Regions from separate parts of the Cellulomonas sp. P4_A2 genome, predicted to be linked through region 1. Evidence: riboswitches for the same ligand, from Rfam matches in the RefSeq annotation. Region 1 holds a riboswitch; each other region holds the start of a gene.
The links. A riboswitch is a leader RNA that binds a small molecule or an ion and turns the genes downstream of it on or off. The one in region 1 is predicted to bind S-adenosylmethionine.
Positions count from the first base shown of each region.

Region 2: it holds a riboswitch for S-adenosylmethionine, as region 1 does, so the genes downstream of both, AC1DUE_RS02355 (methylenetetrahydrofolate reductase) here and AC1DUE_RS05375 (aminotransferase class V-fold PLP-dependent enzyme) in region 1, are expected to answer to the same signal.
Region 3: it holds a riboswitch for S-adenosylmethionine, as region 1 does, so the genes downstream of both, AC1DUE_RS18575 (LLM class flavin-dependent oxidoreductase) here and AC1DUE_RS05375 (aminotransferase class V-fold PLP-dependent enzyme) in region 1, are expected to answer to the same signal.

Region 1 is NZ_JBFUHG010000004.1:127,956-131,180, forward strand. Features, by position in the region: gene AC1DUE_RS05375 (aminotransferase class V-fold PLP-dependent enzyme) at 1-1,113, opposite strand, end outside; SAM riboswitch class IV at 1,152-1,266, opposite strand; SAM riboswitch class I at 1,385-1,486, shown strand; partial or broken gene AC1DUE_RS05380 (DUF1737 domain-containing protein) at 1,480-1,659, shown strand; gene AC1DUE_RS05385 (rhodanese-like domain-containing protein) at 1,686-2,105, shown strand; gene AC1DUE_RS05390 (O-succinylhomoserine sulfhydrylase) at 2,102-3,225, shown strand, end outside.
Region 2 is NZ_JBFUHG010000001.1:454,072-457,296, reverse strand. Features, by position in the region: gene AC1DUE_RS02370 (TetR/AcrR family transcriptional regulator) at 1-373, shown strand, start outside; gene AC1DUE_RS02365 (DNA-3-methyladenine glycosylase I) at 370-969, shown strand; gene AC1DUE_RS02360 (hypothetical protein) at 1,162-1,377, shown strand; SAM riboswitch class I at 1,453-1,547, shown strand; gene AC1DUE_RS02355 (methylenetetrahydrofolate reductase) at 1,591-2,643, shown strand; gene metE (5-methyltetrahydropteroyltriglutamate--homocysteine S-methyltransferase) at 2,640-3,225, shown strand, end outside.
Region 3 is NZ_JBFUHG010000024.1:27,472-30,696, forward strand. Features, by position in the region: gene AC1DUE_RS18560 (phosphatase PAP2 family protein) at 1-2, opposite strand, end outside; gene AC1DUE_RS18565 (NADP-dependent oxidoreductase) at 47-946, opposite strand; gene AC1DUE_RS18570 (winged helix-turn-helix transcriptional regulator) at 1,069-1,446, shown strand; SAM riboswitch class IV at 1,509-1,628, shown strand; gene AC1DUE_RS18575 (LLM class flavin-dependent oxidoreductase) at 1,839-2,945, shown strand; gene AC1DUE_RS18580 (GNAT family N-acetyltransferase) at 2,942-3,225, shown strand, end outside.

The sequences.
Region 1 (3,225 bases):
GCCGATCCCGTGCTCGGCCGACAGGTAGGCGGCGACCAGGCCGGGGTTGTGGCCCGGGACGGTGAAGGTCAGGACGCCGACGGGCGGGGCAGAGTCGGGCCAGATGCGCGCGATCTCGACGCCGTCGATGGCGGACAGGCCCGCGACGAGCCGGGCACGCAGGGCGTCCTCGTGGGCGTGCAGCGCACCGGCCGGGAGGGCCGCGAGCTGGTCGCACGCCTCCGCGAGCGCGATGGCGCCGATGACGTTGGGCGAGCCGGCCTCGTGCCGGGCAGGTGCGGGCTGCCACACGGTGCGGTCCGTGCGCACGTCGCGCACCGCACCTCCCCCTGCGAGGTACGGCGCACCTGCGTCGAGCCAGTCGCGACGTCCGACCAGGGCGCCGGCCCCGAACGGTGCGTACGTCTTGTGGCCCGAGAACGCGATGTAGTCGGCGTCGGAGGCCGCGAGCGAGAACCCGCGGTGTGGCACCAGCTGGGCGCCGTCGACGGCGACGCGGGTGCCCTCGGCGTGCGCGAGGGCGATGACCTCGTCGAGCGGCAGCGACTCACCGGTGACGTTGGAGGCGCCGGTGACGGTCAGGAGCGCGTAGTGCCGGCGCGCGAGCTCGTCGCGAAGCCTGGACAGCGTCTCGGCGACCGTGCGGGCGATCGGCAGGATGGTGGTCGAGTGGCCGTGCCCGTCCGCGGAGTGCACCCAGGGCAGCAGGTTGGCGTGGTGCTCGATGTCCAGCACCAGCACCCGGGACCCGCTCGGGACGACTCGGGCCAGAAGGTTGAGCGAGTCGGTGGTGTTGCGGGTGATGATCGCGACGTCGTCGGGACGCGCGTCAACGAACCGCGCGATCGTCTGGCGCGACGACTCGTACAGGGCGGTGGACACCTGCGACAGGTACCCGGCGCCGCGGTGGACGGACGCGTACAGCGGCAGGACCTCCGTGACGCGCGCGGCGACGGCCTCGAGGGCGGGCGCGGACGCGGCGTAGTCGAGGTTGGCGTAGACGCGCTGCGTGCCGTCGACGAGGGGCACCGTGGTGTTGCCGCCGACGACGGGGAGCAGCTCGCTCACCGCGTCGACGTCCACACACGAGAGGCGCTCGGCAGTTGTGGTCATGATGGTCCTCCGACACAGAGGGGCACCGCCGTCGGTGGACCCCGCGCTTGCCGAGCCCCGGACGGAGCTCGGCCAGGTCGTCACCCGGGGCACCCCACCGCGGAGGAGGGTTGCCGGCCAGCGAGCCGGGGCTTGACGCTGGCGCTCATGACCTGAGAAGAGGGTCCCCGTCCCGCCGCGCACGTGTCAACGCACGATCGGATTCGTCTCGGATCGCGAGACTTCGATTCCACCAGTTGGATTCCGTCCGACGCCCGCACTAGCATCACCGGCACCATCCAGAGCGGCCGAGAGATCTGGCTCGACGACGCCGCAGCAACCCGCGTGCACGACAGTGCACGGACGAGGGTGCTACCGCCAGGACCGATGGAGGCTGTGCACGTGACAGAACGACTCAGGTACCGGCTGCTCAGCGGCACCGACGACATCGCCTTCTGCGAGCGCGTCTCGGAGGCCCTGGCCGACGGCTACGTGCTGCACGGCGGCCCGGCCGCGACCTACGACGGCGAGCGTGTGATCGTCGCGCAGGCCGTCATCCTTCCCAGCAACGCGACCCACGAGACGAGGCCCGTATGAGCTACGCCGGCGACCTGACCCCCCAGCAGGCCTGGGACCTCCTGACGTCCGACGGCGACGCGCTGCTGGTCGACGTGCGCACCGACGCCGAGTGGGCCTACGTCGGCATCCCCGACGCCGCGTCGATCGGCGGCCGCTCCGCGCTGGTCGAGTGGGTCTCGTACCCGTCGGGACGCCCGAACCCGCAGTTCCTCAAGCAGCTCGGCGAGCTCGGGCTCACTCCGGGCGACGGGCGGCCGATCGTGTTCCTGTGCCGCTCGGGCGTCCGCTCGGTGCACGCCGCGAACGCCGCGACGGCCGCGGGTCTCGGTCCGGCGTACAACGTCCTCGAGGGCTTCGAGGGCGACGTGGGTGCCGACGGGCACCGCGGGCACTCGGGCTGGCGCGCGGCCGGCCTGCCGTGGCGGCAGCGGTGAGCCCTCGGGTGCCGGGTCCCGGCGACTGGGACGAGAAGCGGGTCGAGCGCGGGACGCTGCGGCCGGACACCCTCGCCGTGCGCGGCGGGCTGGTGCGCTCGCAGTTCCAGGAGATGTCCGAGGCGCTCTTCCTGACGCAGGGCTACGTCTACGACGACGCCGCTCAGGCCGAGTCCGCGTTCGCGGGCGAGCACGACCGGTTCCTGTACTCGCGCTACAACAACCCGACGGTCTCGACGTTCGAGGAGCGGCTGCGGCTGCTCGAGGGCGCCGAGGCGGCGTTCGCCACCGCCAGCGGGATGTCCGCGGTGTTCACCGCGATCGCGGCTGTCGCCAAGTCGGGCTCGCGCGTCGTCGCGGCCCGGGCCCTGTTCGGGTCCACGGTCGTGCTCTTCGAGGAGGTCTTCGCCCAGTGGGGTGTGACCACCGACTACGTCGACGGGCACGACCTCGCGCAGTGGGAGGCGGCGCTCTCGACGCCGGCCGACGTCGTGTTCTTCGAGACGCCGTCCAACCCGATGCAGGACCTGGTCGACATCGCGGCGGTCACGACGCTCGCGCACGCCGCGGGCGCGATCGTGATCGTCGACAACGTCTTCGCGACGCCCGTCCTGTCGAAGCCGCTCGACTTCGGCGCCGACGTCATCGTCTACTCGGCGACCAAGCACATCGACGGCCAGGGCCGCGTGCTCGGTGGCGCGATCCTGGGGTCGGAGGAGTACATCCACGGACCCGTGCAGACGCTCATCCGGAACACCGGCCCGTCGCTGTCGGCGTTCAATGCGTGGGTCCTGCTCAAGGGCCTCGAGACCCTCTCGATCCGGGTCAAGCACCAGACGGCGTCGGCCCTGCGGCTGGCGACCTGGCTCGAGGAGCAGCCGGGCGTCTCGCTGGTCCGCTACCCGTACCTGCCCTCGCACCCGCAGCACGCGCTCGCGCTGCAGCAGCAGAGCGGCGGCGGGACGGTCGTGACCTTCAACCTCGCGGTGCCCGACGGCGCGTCGTCCGAGGTTGCCAAGAAGGCGACGTTCGGCGTGGTCGACGCGCTGCGGATCATCGACATCTCGAACAACCTGGGCGACGCGAAGTCGATCATCACGCACCCCGCCACCACGACGCA
Region 2 (3,225 bases), on a different contig from region 1:
GCAGAAGGTCGGCGCCATCGGCGTGCTCTCCACGCATGCGCTCGACCAGCTGCGGGTGAGCGAGCAGCTGTCGGCGCAGGCACGCACCGCGGCGGTCGGCCCCACGGAGGGCGACGCACCCGACCTGGGCACGCTCATCGGCATCCTCGCGACGCCCGCCTCGCACCCCGCGCTGCTGCGCGCCGTCGACGCCGGCGGCTTCGTCTGGGACCCGCTCGACGAGGACACCCTCGACTTCGGCACGCAGCTGATCCTCGACGGCATCGAGCGGCTGATCGTCGTCGCGTCGAGCCGACCCCAGCCCTCGCTCGACCGAGCGGCTCCGCATCCGGCCGGTCCGGTGTCGGACGGAGGAGACAGACTCGGGGCATGACGCTCCCCGACCCACTTCCCGAGCCTCGGCCGGACTCGAACATCGGCCGCTGCTTCGGCGACGGCAACCCGCTCTACGAGAAGTACCACGACGAGGAGTGGGGCAAGCCGGTCCACGGCGAGAACGCGCTCTTCGAGCGGTTCGCGCTCGAGGGCTTCCAGTCCGGGCTCGCCTGGATCACGGTCCTGCGCAAGCGGCCCGCGTTCCGGGCGGCGTTCGCGGACTTCGACCCGGAGGTCGTGGCCGAGTTCGGCGACGACGACGTCGCGCGGCTGATGGCCGACGCGTCGATCGTGCGCAACCTCGCCAAGATCGAGGCCACCATCGCGAACGGCCGGGCGCTGCGCGCGCTGCACACGGACGGCGGCTCCCTCGACGCGGTCCTGTGGTCGCACGCCCCCGACCGCTCCGGCTGGACGCGTCCCGCCACGTGGACGGACGTCCCGGCCATCACCCCTGAGTCCAAGGCCCTCGCCAAGGAGCTCAAGTCGCTCGGTTTCCGGTTCGTCGGACCCACCACCGCGTACGCCGCCATGCAGGCCTGCGGGGTGGTGGACGACCACCTGGCCACGTGTCCGAGCGCCCAGGGTGCCTAGCCGAGGCTCCGGACCCCCCGCGCCCCTAGAGATGGACGCCTGACCAGGCAGAACGCACTGGTACGCCCGGGTGAAGCACTGGACGACGGGGTCCTGGGCGTGCTGTGGCGCCGGGTGAGATCGATACTCCTGCCGGGTGACGCTCCCGAACCCATCTCGGCAGGTGAGAACCAGCCGACTATCGTGCCGAGAATGGCAGACGTCTTCGAACCCGACGGGCGGCACGACGACGTGCGCGCCGCGGCCGATGCGTTGACGGGAACCCCGGCACCGGACGTGGACATCCTCGCCGCGGTGCAGGACGGGCTGCGGCTCGTCCCGGCCGGCTCGCCCACCTCGTGGTTCGACGTCCCGCAACAGCGCCGCGGGCGTGACGACAACACCCTCGGCGGACGCCGTGGGGTCTGATCGCTCCCCGGGACAGTCTCGTCTCACCCATCGAGCGTGGTTGCCCACCATGTGGTCGGCGGTCTACGATCGCGCCTACCATCCAGAGCGGCCGAGAGACCTGGCTCGACGACGCCGCAGCAACCCCCCTCTTGCGAGGGTGTGGGTGCTTCCGCCAGGGACGATGGAGTGAACCCAGATGTCCCCGAACGACCGTTGCCCCACCCCGCAGGCGTGCCCGTGAGCGCCGCGACGCTGGAACCTCGCACGCCCGGGCTGCACGTCGCCCCGGCCGCGCGCCCCCACGCCGCCAACGACCGGCCGACCATCTCCTTCGAGCTCTTCCCGCCGCGCAACCCCGACGCCGCGCCGCGCCTGTGGGCGACCATCCAGGCGCTCGAGTCGGTGCACCCGGACTTCGTCTCGGTCACCTACGGCGCCTCGGGCAAGACGCGCGTCACCACCCGGCAGCTGGTCCGCCGGCTGCTGCGGGAGACGACGCTCAACCCGATCGCCCACCTGACCTGCGTCGGCACCTCCCGCGAGGAGATCACGACGATCGTCGAGGAGTTCCTCGACGAGGGCGTCCGCTCTTTCCTGGCGCTGCGCGGCGACCCGCCCGTCGACCAGCAGGACTGGGTGGCCCACCCGGACGGCCTGCAGACCGCCGGCGAGCTGGTGGAGCTGCTGCGCCAGATCGAGGCGCAGCGCTGCGCGGACAGCCCGTCGCAGGCGGTGCGCGCGCGCGTCCGACCGCTGTCGGTCGCGGTCGCGGCCTTCCCGCGCGGCAACCACGCCACCGGCGGCACCCGCGCCCAGGACGTCGCCTCGCTGCTGGCCAAGCAGGAGGCGGGTGCCGACTTCGCCATCACGCAGGTGTTCTTCGACGCCGACGACTACCTCGGGATCGTCGCCGACGCGCGCGACGCCGGGGTCACCATCCCGATCATCCCGGGCATCATCCCGACCACCGATCCCGCCCGCCTGCACCGCGTGCAGGAGCTCACCGGGGTCCCGGTGCCTGAGAGACTGTTCGACCTGCTCGGCTCCGCCGACGACGAGCTCGACCGCCACCGCCGGGGCATCCGCGCGAGCGTCGACCTGGTCAACGGCGTCCTGGACGGCGGGGCTCCCGGCGTCCACCTCTACACGTTCAACCAGCACCATGCCGTACTTGACCTGCTCGAGGGTGCACACCTCGACGGCGGAGCTCGGACAGCTCCCGACCTGGCCAGCGGGCCGCAGGTCACGGCAACCGCCGACCCTCGAGGGACTGAAATACCATGACCAAGATCCAGTTTCCGGCACAGTTCCCCGCCGGCTCCGTGCTCGGCTACCCCCGGATCGGCCCGCGCCGTGAGCTGAAGAAGGCCATCGAGTCCTTCTGGGCGGGCAAGTCGTCCGCCGACGAGGTCGAGGCCGTCGCCGCCGACCTGCGCCGCCGGACCCGGACGCGTCTGGCTGAGCTCGGCCTGGCGACCGACGTGCCCGCGATCCCGAGCGCGTTCTCGTTCTACGACCACGTGCTCGACGCGACGGCCGTCGTGGGCGCCGTGCCCGCACGCTTCGCCGACCTGGTGGCCGCCGACGGCACGCTCGACCTGGCCGGCTACTCGACCGTGGCGCGCGGTCGCGGCGACGACCTGCCGCTCGAGATGACCAAGTGGTTCGACACCAACTACCACTACCTGGTCCCCGAGATCGGCCCCGAGACCACGTTCCGCTACGCGAGCGACCGCCCCGTGCGGGAGTTCAAGGAGGCCCTGGCCGAGGGCGTCCTGACGCGTCCGGTCATCGTCGGTCCCGTCACGTACCTCGCGCTGGCCAAGTCCACCGAGGGCGCGCCCGACGACTTCGCGCCGATCGACC
Region 3 (3,225 bases), on a different contig from region 1:
ATCCCCGGAGGTTAGGCGCGCGGGGCCGGACGCGCTCGTCGAGAGCTCACGGCACCAGGACGACCACCCCGCGCAGCCCGCCGGCCTCGACCGCGGCGTAGGCGTCGCCCGCCTTCTCGAACGGGTAGGTGTCCGCGACGCGCGGCGTCAGGACGCCCTCGACGGCCAGCGCCGCCACGTCCGCGAGTCCCGCGGAGCCGCTGACCACGTGGACGGTCTTGACGCGGATGCCGCGCTCGGGCGTGGGCGTCGCGGGCGCGGTGACGGCCACGAGCACGCCGCCGTCCCGGGCTGCGACGAGAGCCGGTGCGCCGAGCTCGGCGGTGTCCAGCACCCCGTCGGCGCCCAGCGTGCCGAGGTCGGTGCCCCGCAGCACGAGCCGGGCGCCGGTGCGCTCGACGAAGGCGCGGTCGGCCTCGCGCGCGACGGCCAGGACCTCGAGCCCGCGGTGCCGGGCGAGCTCGACGGCGAACCCGCCGACACCACCGGCGGCGCCGGTGACGGCCAGCGTCGCGCCCGCCGGCAGGCCGAGCAGGTCCAGTGCCTGTGCGGCGGTCAGAGCGTTGAGCGCCAGCGTCGACGCGTCCACCGCGCTCAGTGACGCGGGACGCGACGCGACCGACCCGCGCGGCAGCACGACGGACGACGCCTGGGCGCCGACGAAGGTGTCGAACCAGTCGGACAGGGCCAGCACCGGGTCGCCGGGGGCGAGGCCCGTGACGTCCGGGCCGACCGCGTCGACCACGCCGGCGAGCGCCCAGCCGAGCACGTAGCGGTCGGCCGGCGGCAGCGGGACGTGGCCGCGCGCGACGACCACGTCGACCGGGTGGACGGGTGCGGCCTCGACGTGGACCCGGACCTCGCCCGGACCGGGCTCCAGGACGGGCAGGTCGAGGATCGCGAAGTCGGCGGTGGGGCCGGGAACGGTGAGGGTGACGGTCGACATGAGGGCCTCCGGGGGGAGATCGGTTCGGGACGCGACCCATCCTGAGCACAGTGGTATCTTTTGGGAAGTAGGCACCTTCTGGTGCCTAAAGGGTCTGTCTGGTTCCCTGCTCGGAGGACATCGTGCTCGAGACGCTCCCCCTCGCGGCGTACGACTCGTTCGACGCCGACTGTCCGACCCGTGAGCTCCTCGACGAGCTGTCGGACAAGTGGGTCTGTCTGGTCATGACCGCGCTGGAGGTCGGCCCGCAGCGGCACTCGGAGCTGCGGCGGCGCCTCAACGGCGTGAGCCAGAAGATGCTCACCCAGACGCTGCGCGCCATGGAGCGCGACGGCATGATCACGCGGACCGTGACCGCGTCCGTGCCGGTCCGGGTCGACTACGAGCTCACTCCGCTGGGCGTCTCGCTGACCTCCGTGGTGCACGCCGTGAAGGTGTGGGCCGAGGCGAACATGGACGCGGTCGCGATCGCCCGTGAGGCGTACGACGCCCGCGTCTGATCTCACGATGTGACCAGCGGTTTGACGTCGTCGGGCCCCCGATCTAAATTCCCTACCAATAAGGTCAAGATTTCCAGCGCGAAGCTCCGGCTAGCTGGAAGGCAACCCTCCGCGCGGTGGGGTGCCCCGGATGAGGACCTGGTCGTGGTGGGCACTACGCCTCCACACGGCAACGACGCGAACCCCGGCAGTGCCGGGACGAGAGGAACGACCATGAACGCGTTCGGAGCACCCCGCTCCCCGAGCTGCGGCCACGCCATGCTCACGCGTTCCTGTTGTCGCTGAACCTTCAGCGCCCCGCTCCACCTCGCACGCCCCGCTGAACGGGGCGAGCCTCGCCGCACCTCTGACGTGCGCGCCCCACCTCTCGCACCACCTGAACGGATACCCCTGTGTCCTCCCATGCCCACCTCGGTGTCGACCTGTCCGACACCGGCGCCCGCGCCGCCGCCTGGCGCACCCACGGCTCCCAGGGTCAGCGTCTCTTCGACGCCGGCCGCCTCGAGGAGCTCGTCGCCGTCGCCCAGCGCGGTGCGCTCGACTTCGTCGTGTTCGACGACGACTTCGCCCTGCACCCCGGCGGCAGCACGACCCGCCTCGACGCGGCCATCGTCGCCTCCCGCCTCGCGGCGCGCACCGACGGCATCGGCCTCGTCGCCTCGGTCGGCACCTCGCACCTCGAACCGGCGCACATCTCGACGGCCATCGCGACGATCGACCAGGCCAGCGCCGGTCGCGCCGGGTGGCAGGTCGGCTGGACCACGCGTCTCGACGAGGTGCCGACGGCCGGCCCGCGGTCGTCCTCCCCGGACGTCGCGGCCCTCGCCGGCGCGGCCGAGGCGGCCGCCACAGTCGCCCGGCGCTGGGACAGCTGGGTGCCGACGACCTCGGCACGCCCGCGTTTCACGACGCACGACGGCGTGAACTTCGCCGCCGGCGTCCCGAAGGGCAGCACGCGTCCGCCGCAGGGCCGACCGCCGGTCGTCGTCCGTGCGACGACCCCCGACGAGATCGAGCTGGCCGGACGCGTCGCGGACGTCGTGCGCATCCGCGCCACCGACCGCGACGAGGCCGCGCGCACCCGGGCCCGGGTCCTGGGCGCGGTCGTCGCCGCCGGTCGTGACCCGCGCGACGTGCGCGTCCTGGTCGACGTCTACCTCATCGTCGGGCCGGACCGGGCCAGCGCGCAGGCCCGCCTCGACATGCTCTCCGACCTGGAGGGCGTCAGCTGGGACACCGGCTCGCTCGCGTTCGTCGGGACCTCCACGGGGTTCGCCGAGCTGGTCACCGACTGGCTCGACGCCGAGGCCGCCGACGGGTTCACCATCCGCCCGGCATCCGTGCAGACCGACCTGGTCGCGCTCGTCGACGGCGTCCTGCCGGTGCTGCGCGCGTCGGACGCCTTCCGTTCGTCGTACCCCGGCCGCACGTTCCGCGACACCCTCGGCCTGCCGAGCACCGTGCCGAGCACCGTCGCCCGATTCGCGGCGTCGGCATGACGACCACCGACCTCCGCGTCGTGCGCTCGTACGCGCTGAGCGACCCGGCCGTGCAGCCGATGCTCGACGAGCTCGCGGTCGAGTACCTCACGCGGTACAGCGAGTTCTTCGGGGTCGACGACCTGCGCGCGGAGCTCGAGCGGTACCCCGCCGAGCAGTTCGCGGCGCCCGACGGTGACCTGATCCTGATCCTGGAGGACGGGACCGCGGTGGCCGGCGGTGCGTTCCGGCTCCGGGCCGAGCCGGAGCTCGGTTCGGCGGAGCGGCTCAGCCGTCCGGA